Archangium primigenium: one gene and its partners. The protein of the gene in region 1 interacts with the protein of each later gene in a pairwise test. Links are inferred from orthologs where the notes say so. Each region holds a gene or a part of one and is shown in the gene's direction. Other genes may lie near its edges. The genes, in order: I3V78_RS23270, dnaE and I3V78_RS09290.

What was found.
Region 2: the proteins of I3V78_RS23270 (region 1) and dnaE interact in binary tests that used the Escherichia coli proteins (3 or more experiments, as listed by UniProt). The link is inferred for Archangium primigenium from one-to-one orthologs.
Region 3: the proteins of I3V78_RS23270 (region 1) and I3V78_RS09290 interact in binary tests that used the Escherichia coli proteins (3 or more experiments, as listed by UniProt). The link is inferred for Archangium primigenium from one-to-one orthologs.

Annotation. Positions count from the first base shown.
Region 1 is NZ_JADWYI010000001.1:5,685,169-5,688,160, reverse strand. Bases 45-2,889 are described here. They hold I3V78_RS23270 (aminotransferase class I/II-fold pyridoxal phosphate-dependent enzyme), read left to right. Parts: upstream 45-794; coding sequence 795-1,985; downstream 1,986-2,889. Other genes in these bases: I3V78_RS23260 (hydroxymethylglutaryl-CoA lyase), read left to right, coding at 2,806-2,889; I3V78_RS23265 (class I SAM-dependent methyltransferase), read left to right, coding at 1,982-2,731; I3V78_RS23275 (phosphatase PAP2 family protein), read left to right, coding at 45-777. Outside these bases: more of I3V78_RS23275, read left to right, coding at 1-44; more of I3V78_RS23260, read left to right, coding at 2,890-2,992. UniProt on the Escherichia coli protein: Shows aminotransferase activity with methionine and histidine as substrates, and to a lesser extent also with phenylalanine.
Region 2 is NZ_JADWYI010000001.1:2,567,011-2,571,317, forward strand. Bases 80-4,239 are described here. They hold dnaE (DNA polymerase III subunit alpha), read left to right. Parts: upstream 80-472; coding sequence 473-4,039; downstream 4,040-4,239. Other genes in these bases: I3V78_RS10945 (Spy/CpxP family protein refolding chaperone), read right to left, coding at 80-110; I3V78_RS10955 (AAA family ATPase), read left to right, coding at 4,115-4,239. Also shown: more of I3V78_RS10945, read right to left, coding at 1-79; more of I3V78_RS10955, read left to right, coding at 4,240-4,307. UniProt on the Escherichia coli protein: DNA polymerase III is a complex, multichain enzyme responsible for most of the replicative synthesis in bacteria. This DNA polymerase also exhibits 3' to 5' exonuclease activity. The alpha chain is the DNA polymerase catalytic subunit.
Region 3 is NZ_JADWYI010000001.1:2,188,250-2,191,396, reverse strand. What follows is about bases 83-3,082. They hold I3V78_RS09290 (cbb3-type cytochrome c oxidase subunit I), read left to right. Parts: upstream 83-745; coding sequence 746-2,419; downstream 2,420-3,082. Other genes in these bases: I3V78_RS09285 (cytochrome c oxidase subunit 3 family protein), read left to right, coding at 2,409-3,082; coxB (cytochrome c oxidase subunit II), read left to right, coding at 83-762. In the rest of the region: more of coxB, read left to right, coding at 1-82; more of I3V78_RS09285, read left to right, coding at 3,083-3,086; I3V78_RS09280 (cytochrome C oxidase subunit IV family protein), read left to right, coding at 3,144-3,147. UniProt on the Escherichia coli protein: Cytochrome bo(3) ubiquinol oxidase is the terminal enzyme in the aerobic respiratory chain of E.coli that predominates when cells are grown at high aeration.

The DNA of each region.
Region 1 (2,992 bases):
GTGTTCGCGCTCGGCCCGCTCCTGCTCCGCACGCTGGAGACGTATGGGCCCCGCAAGCGCGTGGTGTCCTTCATCGCGGACTTCTGGATGCTGCCCGTGGTGAGCGTGGGCCACGGCATGCTCGGCCCGCTCGTGAGCGCCGTCACCCCGGGGCTCAAGGACGCGCGCATCGTCGCCCTGGATCAGCACCTGTTCGGCGCCCAGGCGTCGGTGGTGCTCGGGGAGTGGACGCCGCGCTGGCTCATGGACGTGCTGCTGGTGTGCTACTACGGGCACTTCCTCTGGCCGCTGGCGCTCGGCTGCGCCCTGTACTTCGCCCAGCGCCGCGAGGCCTTCGACGAGTACCTGCTGGCGCTCGGCCTGTTCTTCGCCTGCAACTTCGTCTTCTACACCTGGGTGCCGGCCATCGGCCCGCGCTTCTTCCTCCACGCGGCCTTCCCCGGCAGCCTCCAGGGCCTGTGGCTCACGCCCTACCTGGAGTCGGCCATGCTCCAGCCCACCTTCGTGCGGGACTGCTTCCCCTCGGGGCACACGGGCGCGGCGCTCCTGGTGCTGGTGTACGCCTGGCGCTTCGAGCGGCGCGTCTTCCGGGTGGCGTTCCTGCCGGTGCTCGGGCTCATCGCGGCCACGCTGGTGGGGCGCTTCCACTACGCGACGGACCTCGTGTGCGCGGTGCCGCTGGTGGTGGGCGCCGTGGCGGTGGCCGCCGTCTGGAGCCGGTGGGCGCGGGGATCCCTGGCGCGCCAGGTGCCGTGGGACGTTATCGTGCGCTCCTGAGCAGCAAGGGAGCGTGCATGAGCGGCAGGTCCATCCTCGCCCAGCGGGTCGCGCCGCTGGGCACCACCGTGTTCTCCGAGTTCAGCGCCCTGGCCCTCCAGCATGGCGCGGTCAACCTGGGGCAGGGCTTCCCCGACTTCGACGGGCCGGACGCCGTGAAGGAAGCCGCCCACCAGGCCATCGTCTCGGGCATCAACCAGTACGCGCCCAGCACGGGCCTCAAGGTGTTGCGCGAGGCCATCGCCGAGCACGGCGCGCGCTTCCACGGCCACACGGGCATCGATCCGGACACCATGGTGACGGTGACGAGCGGCGCCACCGAGGCCATCCTCTGCGTGCTGCTGGGCCTGGTGGATCCGGGGGACGAGGTGGTGGTGTTCGCGCCCGTCTACGACTCGTATGACGCCAACATCGCGTTCGTGGGGGCCCGGGCGCGCCACATCCCCTTGAGGCCGCCGGACGCCGCGCACCCCACGTGGTGGTTCTCCCCGGACGAGGCGCGCGCCGCGTTCGGCCCGCGCACGCGCCTGCTGCTGCTCAACACGCCCCACAACCCCACCGGCAAGGTGTTCACCCGCGAGGAGCTCGCCTTTCTCGGCACGCTGTGCGCCGAGCACGACGCCTACGTGCTGTCCGACGAGGTGTACGAGCACATCGTCTTCGCCCCGGCGTGGCACGTGCGCGCGGCCACGGTGCCGGAGCTCGCCGGGCGCACCGTCACCGTGAGCAGCGGGGGCAAGACGTTCAGCCTCACCGGGTGGAAGGTGGGGTGGATCATCGCGCCGCCCGCGCTGCGCGACGCCGTGCAGCGCGCCCACCAGTTCGTCACCTTCGCCACCGCCTCGCCCCTGCAGGCCGCCATGGCCGTGGCGCTGCGCCTGCCGGACGCCTACTTCGAGGGCCTCCGGGCCCAGTACCACGCCCGGCGCGAGCGCCTGCTCGCGGGGCTCGCCCGGGCGGGTCTGTCGGCCCAGGCCCCCGAGGGCAGCTACTTCCTCCTCGCGGACATCTCCCAGAAGGGCCTGGGGGACGACCTGGCCTTCTGCCGGCACCTGGTGACGCGGGTGGGGGTGGCCGCCATTCCGCCCAGCGTCTTCTACCCCCCCGAGCACAAGCACCTGGGCCGGGGCCTGGCGCGCTTCGCCTTCTGCAAGAGCGACGCGGTGCTGGACGAGGCGGCGCGGCGCCTGGAGGCCGGACTCCGGTGAGCGCACCGCCCCCGGCGGACTCGGACTTCTTCGGCGAGCTGTACCTGCGCTCCACGCGGCCCTTCCTGTCCGCGGCGACGACGGCGCGCGAGGTGGACTACCTGCGCGGCTGTCTGGGAGATCTGCCCGCGCCCGGGCCCGTCGTGGACCTGGGCTGCGGCCACGGCCGGCACGCGGCGCCCCTCAACACCGAGGGCCCCCTGGCCGGGCGCATCCTCGGCCTGGAGCGTGACGCGCTGTCCCTCGGCGAGCGCCTGCCGGGCTTCCCCGTCGTCCAGGGGGATCTGCGCGCGCCGCCGTTCCGCACGGGCGCGCTCGCGGGCGCCTACGCCTGGTACTCCACCTTGTTCGTCTTCTCGGACGCGGAGCACGTGGCGCTCCTGCGGCAGGTGGCGCGGTGCGTGCGGCCGGGCGGGCGCCTGGTCCTCCACACGGTGCCCCACGCCCGCATCGCCGCCCAGGGCCCGGCGTCGTTCTCCACCCGACTGCCCGACGGGAGCCTGTTGGAGGAGGACAGCCACTTCGACGCGGTGCGTGGCCGGGACATGGGCCACCGGCGATTGACCCTGCCCGATGGGCGTTTGCTTTCCGGCCGGTACGCCATCCGGTACTATCCGCTGGACGAACTGACGCAACTGCTCGAATTCACGGGGTTTTCCGTGCGCTGGGTGCACGGGGGGCCCGACGGGAGCCCCCTGACGGAGGACTCCCTGGATCTCATCGTGGGGGCGGACATCCGCCGGTGAGGACGTTGCGCGGAGCGGGTGTGACGGACATGTAGAAGGGTAGCAGTCGCAGCTCGACGCGGGACATCACACACGTGCATTCGAACCAACATCGCGGCCCGCGCGTCACAGGGCTCGGCAACCTTCCCCAGCGGGTGGACGTGTACGAGGTGGGACCTCGGGACGGCCTGCAGAACGAGCTGCGGACCCTGCCCACGCGCGACAAGGCCCGGCTCATCGAGGCGCTCATCGCCGCGGGCGAGAAGCGCATCGAGGTGACGT
Region 2 (4,307 bases), 3.1 Mb from region 1 along the record:
CGCTCGGGGTCGCGCGCGCCGCCGCCCCAGGGCCCGCCCCGGAAGCCCGTGAGCAGGACGAAGGCGAGGACGGCGGTGCCGGCGAGGACGTACTTGTTCCGGGTCTTCATGGGTGGCTCCTGGGCGCGGGGGCGAACCCCGCGCGGTGGGGGGACTGCACACCGGTCATCCGGTGACAGGACACACTCTGCGCGCCGCGCATTGGGCGTGTTTGAGCGGGGCGTGAAGAAACGTGAAGGCGGGGCACCTGGGGTGAGCGTGCGGCCAAGGGCCCGTGCCCCTCGCCCAACCCATTGGCTCCTTCACGAGCCGTACGGGCCATGACACAAACCCCCCGGTTTTCCGGGCCCGGCTTCACGGGGTTTCCGGGAGCGGACGGGATGCGCGGCCGGGAACTGGCGGGCGGACCGGACCTGAACTTTGGTGCAGACAAACCCGGGCAGCTGTCGCCCCCATCGACTACTTATCCGCCATGTCCTTTACCCACCTCCACCTGCACTCCCTCTACTCGCTGCTCGATGGGGCGATCCGGATGAAGGATCTCATCAAGACGGTGAAGGAGAAGGGGATGTCGAGCGTGGCCGTGACGGATCACGGCAACATGTTCGCCACCATCGACTTCTACAAGAAGGCGAAGGACGCGGGCATCAAGCCCATCATCGGCATGGAGACCTACGTCGCCGGGCCCAAGGGGCGCGAGGACCGGACCGAGAAGGTGGGCCACCACCTCATCCTCCTGGCCAAGAACAAGGAGGGCTACGACAACCTCAAGTACCTGTCGTCCATGGCCTACCGCCAGGGCTTCTACTACCACCCGCGCATCGACAAGAAGATCCTGGCCGACCACAGCAAGGGCCTGTTCGCGCTCACCGCGTGCCTGGGCGGCGAGGTGACGGGCGCGGCGTTCCGCGGGGACATGGACCACGCGCGCCGCGCGGCGCTCGAGTACAAGAACATCTTCGAGCCCGGCCAGTTCTTCCTCGAGGTGCAGTCCAACGGGATGCCCGAGCAGGAGACGGCCAACACCAACCTCAAGCAGCTCAGCCGCGACCTGGACATCCCGCTGTGCGCCACGGCCGACGCGCACTACATCAAGAAGGAGGATGCGCGCGCGCACGAGCTGCTCATGTGCATCGCCAGCGGCAAGACGCTCGCGGACGGCAAGCGCATGAAGCACTCCACGGACAAGCTCTACGTCACGAGCCCCCAGGAGATGCTCGCCTACTTCCACGACACGCCCGAGGCGGTGCACAACACCCAGCGGATCGTGGAGCAGATCGACCTGGAGCTGAAGCTGGGCAAGCCCATGCTGCCCACCTTCCAGGTGCCCGAGGGCTCCACCGCCGACAGCTACATGGCGGACCTGGCGCGCAAGAACCTGGAAGAGCGCTTCATGGAGATCGACACCGCGCGCTTCCGCGCGGGCCAGCCGCCCGTGGACCGCGAGCCCTACAAGGCCCGGCTGGAGCTGGAGATCGGCGTCATCCTGAAGATGGGGTTCAGCGGCTACTTCCTCATCGTGCAGGACTTCATCAACTGGGCCAAGCAGCACGGGATTCCGGTGGGCCCGGGCCGTGGCTCGGGCGCGGGCAGCCTCGTGGCGTACTGCCTGCGCATCACCGACCTGGATCCGCTCCCGTACAACCTGCTCTTCGAGCGCTTCCTCAACCCCGAGCGCGTGTCGATGCCCGACTTCGACGTCGATTTCTGCCAGGACCGGCGCGACGAGGTCATCAAGTACGTGGGCAAGAAGTACGGCGAGAACAACGTGGGGCAGATCATCACGTTCGGCTCGCTCAAGGCCAAGAGCGTGCTGCGCGACGTGTGCCGCGTGTTCGCGCTGCCCTTCAGCGAGGGCGACCGCATCTCCAAGCTGGTGCCCGAGGTGCTCGGCATCACGCTCAAGGAGGCCATCGAGCAGGAGCCCCGGCTCAAGGAGATGATGGAGAAGCCGAGCCCCATCGGCCAGGTGGACGGCAAGGACGTCACCACCAAGGACGTGCTGGAGATCGCCATGGCGCTCGAGGGCCTGCACCGCCAGCCCGGCATGCACGCGGCCGGCGTGGTGATCGCGGACAAGCCCTTGTGGGAGTTCGTGCCCACCTACCAGCCCCCGGGCCAGGACACCCTCATCACCCAGTTCGCCAAGGACGAGGTGGAGGCCGCGGGCCTGGTGAAGTTCGACTTCCTCGGCCTCAAGACGCTCACGGTCATCCAGAACGCGCTCAACCTGGTCAACCGCAATCCGCCGGGCGGCAAGAAGATCGAGCGCGAGGACATCCCGCTGGACGACGTGGAGGTCTGGAAGCTCATGGCGGAGGGGGACACCGCCGGCGTGTTCCAGATGGAGTCCAGCGGCTTCACCGAAATGGTGATGAAGCTCAAGCCGAGCTGCTTCGAGGACGTCATCGCCGCCGGCGCGCTCTACCGCCCGGGTCCGCTCGACTCGGGCATGGTGGACGTGTTCATCAACCGCAAGCACGGCCGCGAGCCCGTGCTCTATCCGCACCCGCTGCTCGAGCCCGTCCTCAAGGACACCTACGGCGTCATCGTCTACCAGGAACAGGTGATGCAGATCTCCCAGGTGCTGGGAGGCTACACCCTGGGCCGTGCCGACCTCTTGCGCCGCGCCATGGGCAAGAAGAAGGCCGAGGTCATGCAGGCCGAGCGCGCCGGCTTCCTCGAGGGCTGCAAGACGAACAACGTGGACCTGAAGGTCGCGGGGGAAATCTTCGACCTGATGGAGAAGTTCGCCGAGTACGGCTTCAACAAGAGCCACTCGGCGGCCTACGGCCTGGTCACCCTGCACACCGCGTGGCTCAAGGCGCACTACCGCGTGGAGTTCATGGCGGCCCTTCTCACCAGCGAGAAGGACAACACCGACAAGGTGGTGCTGCACATCGGTGAGGCGCGCCAGTCGGGCGTGCAGGTGCTGCCGCCGGACGTGAACCAGTCGGACATGGCGTTCGGCGCCGTGGAGGGGAAGATCCGCTTCGGCCTGGGCGCCATCAAGGGCGTGGGCGAGGGCGCCATCGAGTCCATCGTGGAGGCGCGCCAGGAGGGGCCCTTCAAGAGCCTGTTCGACTTCTGCGAGCGCGTGGACTCGCGGCGCGTCAACCGCAAGGTGCTCGAGGCGCTGGTGAAGGCGGGCTCCTTCGACTTCGAGAAGCGGCCGCGCCGGCAGATCTTCGAGAGCATCGAGCGCGCGATGAACCGCGGCTCCAGCAGCCAGAAGGACAAGGCCGCGGGCCAGAGCTCGCTCTTCGGGATGCTCGGGGGCGGGGGGCCGGGCGGGGGCGTGAAGGACGACTACGCCCAGGTGGAGGAGTGGGCGGAGAAGGAGCGGCTGGCGCTGGAGAAGGAGGCCATCGGCTTCTACGTGTCGGGCCACCCGCTGCACCAGTACGACAAGGAGCTCAAGCGCTACGCGCGGCCCATCACCGCGGTGCAGCGCGCGCGCAAGGACGAGCGGCTCACCATCGCCGGCGTGGTGGCGGCGCTGCGCGAGCGGCCCACCAAGACGGGCAAGCGCATGGCGTGGGTGACGCTGGAGGACCTGAGCGGCTCCTTGGAGCTCGTGTGCTTCCCGGGCAAGGACGGCACGCGCAACGTGATGGGCAAGGACGGCAAGTGGAGCAAGTCCGGGCCCAAGCCGGGCTTCGAGCACTGGGAGACCCTGCTCAAGAACGACGATCCCATCCTGGTGACGGGCACGGTGCAGATCAACCAGCGCGACGAGGACACGCCGGTGGCGGAGCTCATCGTGGAGGACATCCAGAGCCTCAAGGCGGTGCGGGAAAAGCGCACCAAGCGGCTGGAGTTGCGCGTGCCGGTGGACCTGGCCACGGACGAGCGCCTGGTGAAGCTCGCGGAGATCGTGAAGAAGTACGAGGGCGCGACCCCCATGGCGCTCAGCCTCCTGTTCGCCAACGAGGGCGAGGCGCTCCTGGGCAACTTCGCCCTCAAGGTCCAGGTGAGCGATGACCTCATCCAGTCCGTGGAGCGGCTGTTCGGCATGAAGGTGGTCGAGTTCGGCTGAGTGTTTGTGTTGACCTCACATACTTTGGGCAGAGCGGGGATGTCGAATGCTGACGAGCAATGAGCGAGCTAGGACATGCTGACTCGACTAAAGATTGACGGCTTCAAGAATATGAATGCTGTTGATATTCGTTTTGGTCCGTTTACTTGTGTGGCGGGTGGCAATGGAGTGGGGAAATCAAATCTCTTCGATGCCATTCGGTTTCTAAGTGCACTCGCTGATCAACCTCTGCTGGATGCGGCTTTGTCGGTGCGTAATGAAGGAGGCG
Region 3 (3,147 bases), 3.5 Mb from region 1 along the record:
CAGACGCCGCCCAAGGACTCGATGGACGTCTACGTCATGGGCAAGCAGTGGATGTGGAAGTTCTCCTACCCGGAGGGCCCCAACGGGGTGAACGTGCTGCACGTGCCGGCCAACCGCCCGGTGCGTCTGCTCATCACCTCGCGTGACGTGCTCCACTCCTTCTTCGTGCCGGCCTTCCGCATCAAGATGGACGCGGTGCCGGGCCGCTACACGCAGACCTGGTTCGAGGCCACCAAGCCCGGCACGTACCAGATCCTCTGCACCGAATACTGCGGCCTGTCGCACTCCAAGATGCTGGGCGAGGTGGTCGTGCTCAGCCCCGAGGAGTGGGACGCGTGGGTGAAGGAGCAGCGCAAGGGCGGCCTGCAGAACCGCCAGGACGCGCTGGCGGACCTGGCGCTCGAGCCGGAGACGGCGCGCATGTCCGCCCAGGGCCAGAAGGTGGCGGCCGAGGTGGGGTGCTTCAAGTGCCACACCGTCAATGGCGAGCCGCACATCGGGCCCACGTTCCAGGGCATGTACGGCCGCATGGAGACGATGCAGGACGGCACCAGCCTGCGCGTGGACGAGGCCTACATCACCCAGTCCATGATGGACCCGGGCGCCCACCTCGTGACGGGCTTCCCCAATGTCATGCCCACCTTCCAGGGCAAGCTGACGGGACCGCAGACCGCGGCCATCGTCGAGTACATCAAGACCCTGCGCACCCCGGACATCCGCACCGGTGCCACACAAGGACCTGTTTATGAGCCCATCCAGTAGCACTGAAGCCGTGCCGGGCGCCGTGCCCGCGCCGGATGAGCATCACGAGCACCATCCGAGCTACCTGGTCGATGGCACCACGGTGAAGTCGTGGCTGCTGACGCTCGACCACAAGCGCATCGGGGTGATGTACCTCATCTGGGTCCTGCTCTTCTTCCTCATCGGTGGCACCTACGCGCTGGTGGTTCGCCTGGAGCTGCTCACGCCGGGCCCGACCATCATCGACGCGATGACGTACAACCGCGCCTTCACCATGCACGGCGTGGTGATGATCTTCCTGTTCATGATTCCCGCCATCCCGGGCGCCTTCGGCAACTTCATGCTGCCCTTGATGCTGGGGGCCAAGGACGTGGCGTTCCCGCGCCTCAACCTCTTGTCGCTCTATCTGCTCCTCATCGGGGCGATGATCGCCATCTGGGGCATGATCAACGGCGGCATGGACACGGGCTGGACGTTCTACACGCCCTACAGCACGCACACGACGACGACGGTGGCGCCCATCCTCTTCGGCGCGTTCATCATCGGCTTCAGCTCCATCGCCACGGGCCTCAACTTCATCGTCACCACGCACACCATGCGGGCGCCGGGCATCACCTGGTTCAAGATGCCCCTGTTCGTGTGGGCCATGTACGCCACGGCGTGCATCCAGGTGCTGGCGACGCCGGTGCTCGGCCTCGTGCTCCTCTTGGTGGTGGGCGAGCAGCTCTTCCACTTCGGCATCTTCGATCCGGCGCGCGGTGGAGATCCGGTGCTCTTCCAGCACCTGTTCTGGTTCTACTCGCACCCCGCCGTGTACATCATGGTGCTGCCCTCCTTCGGCGTGATGAGCGAGATCGTCGCCGCGTTCAGCCGCAAGAACATCTTCGGCTACCGCGCCGTGGCGTTCTCGTCGCTGGGCATCGCGTTCGTGGGCTTCTTCGCCTGGGGCCACCACATGTTCGTGTCGGGCCAGTCCACGTTCAACGCGGGCGTGTTCGCGGTGCTGACGATGCTGGTGGGCGTGTTCACCGCCATCAAGGTCTTCAACTGGGTGGGCACCGTCTACAAGGGCGCGGTCGACTTCAAGACGCCCTTCGCCTACTTCTGCGGCTTCCTCTACTTCACCGTGTTCGGCGGCATGACGGGCGTGGCCTTCGCCACGGCGTCGCTGGACGTGCCCTGGCACGACACCTACTTCGTGGTGGCGCACTTCCACTTCATCATGGTGGGCGCGACCATCATGGCCTTCATGGCGGCCATCCACTACTGGTTCCCCAAGATGTTCGGGCGCATGTACCACGAGGGATGGGGCCTGGTGTCCGCGGCGCTCATCATCCTGGGCTTCAACGCCACGTTCATTCCCCAGTTCCTCCTGGGCAACGCGGGCATGCCGCGGCGCTACTACGAGTACCCGGAGCGCTTCCAGACGCTCAACGTCGCCTCCACCGCGGGCGCGTCGCTGCTGGCGCTCGGCTTCATCATCTCCGCCATCTACCTGGTGTACGCGCTGGTGTACGGCGAGAAGGCCGCCTCCAACCCGTGGCACAGCAAGGGCTACGAGTGGCTGACCGAGTCCCCGCCGCCGACGCACAACTTCGTGGGCCCGCAGCCCATCTACACCGAGGAGCCCCACTTCTACGTGGATCCCGAGAAGGCCGAGGAACCCTATGAAGTCTGACGCCGCCGTCCCGGCCTACCCGGCCGGGACTCCTCCCGTCCCCCAGGTGGCCGCGCACTTCGCGTCGCTCGACGTGCAGCAGCACGCGGCACGGCTGGGCATGTGGCTGTTCCTGGCCACGGAAATCCTGCTCTTCGCCGGTCTGTTCGTCATCTACGCGAACTACCGGTTCATGTTCCACGACGGGTTCGCCGCCGCCAGCCGGCACCTGGACCTGTTCCTGGGCACCGTGAACACCATCGTGCTCATCACCTCCTCGTTCACCGCCGCCATGGCGGTGCACTACGCCCGGGAGGCGAAGAACCGCATGGTGGTGGTGATGTTCGTGCTGACCATCGCCATGGCGCTGGGCTTCCTCGTCATCAAGTACTTCGAGTACTCCCACAAGTTCCATGAGGGGCAGCTGCCCGGTCCCTACTTCTTCGATACCAACCCCGAGTTGCAGGTGGCCGGCGTGCCGATGTACTACGCCATCTACTTCCTCTCGACGGGTCTGCACGGCTTCCACGTGGTCATCGGCATGATCGTGCTGGCGTGGATCACGGTGAAGGCCTGGCGCAACGAGTTCAGCGGCCGCAACTACACCGCGGTCGAGCTGGGCAGCATGTACTGGCACCTCGTGGACCTGGTGTGGATCTTCCTCTTCCCCATGCTGTACCTCATCTAAGGGAACCGACCCTCCATGTCCGCGATCGCGAATGAGTCGTCCAAGGAATCACACGACATGC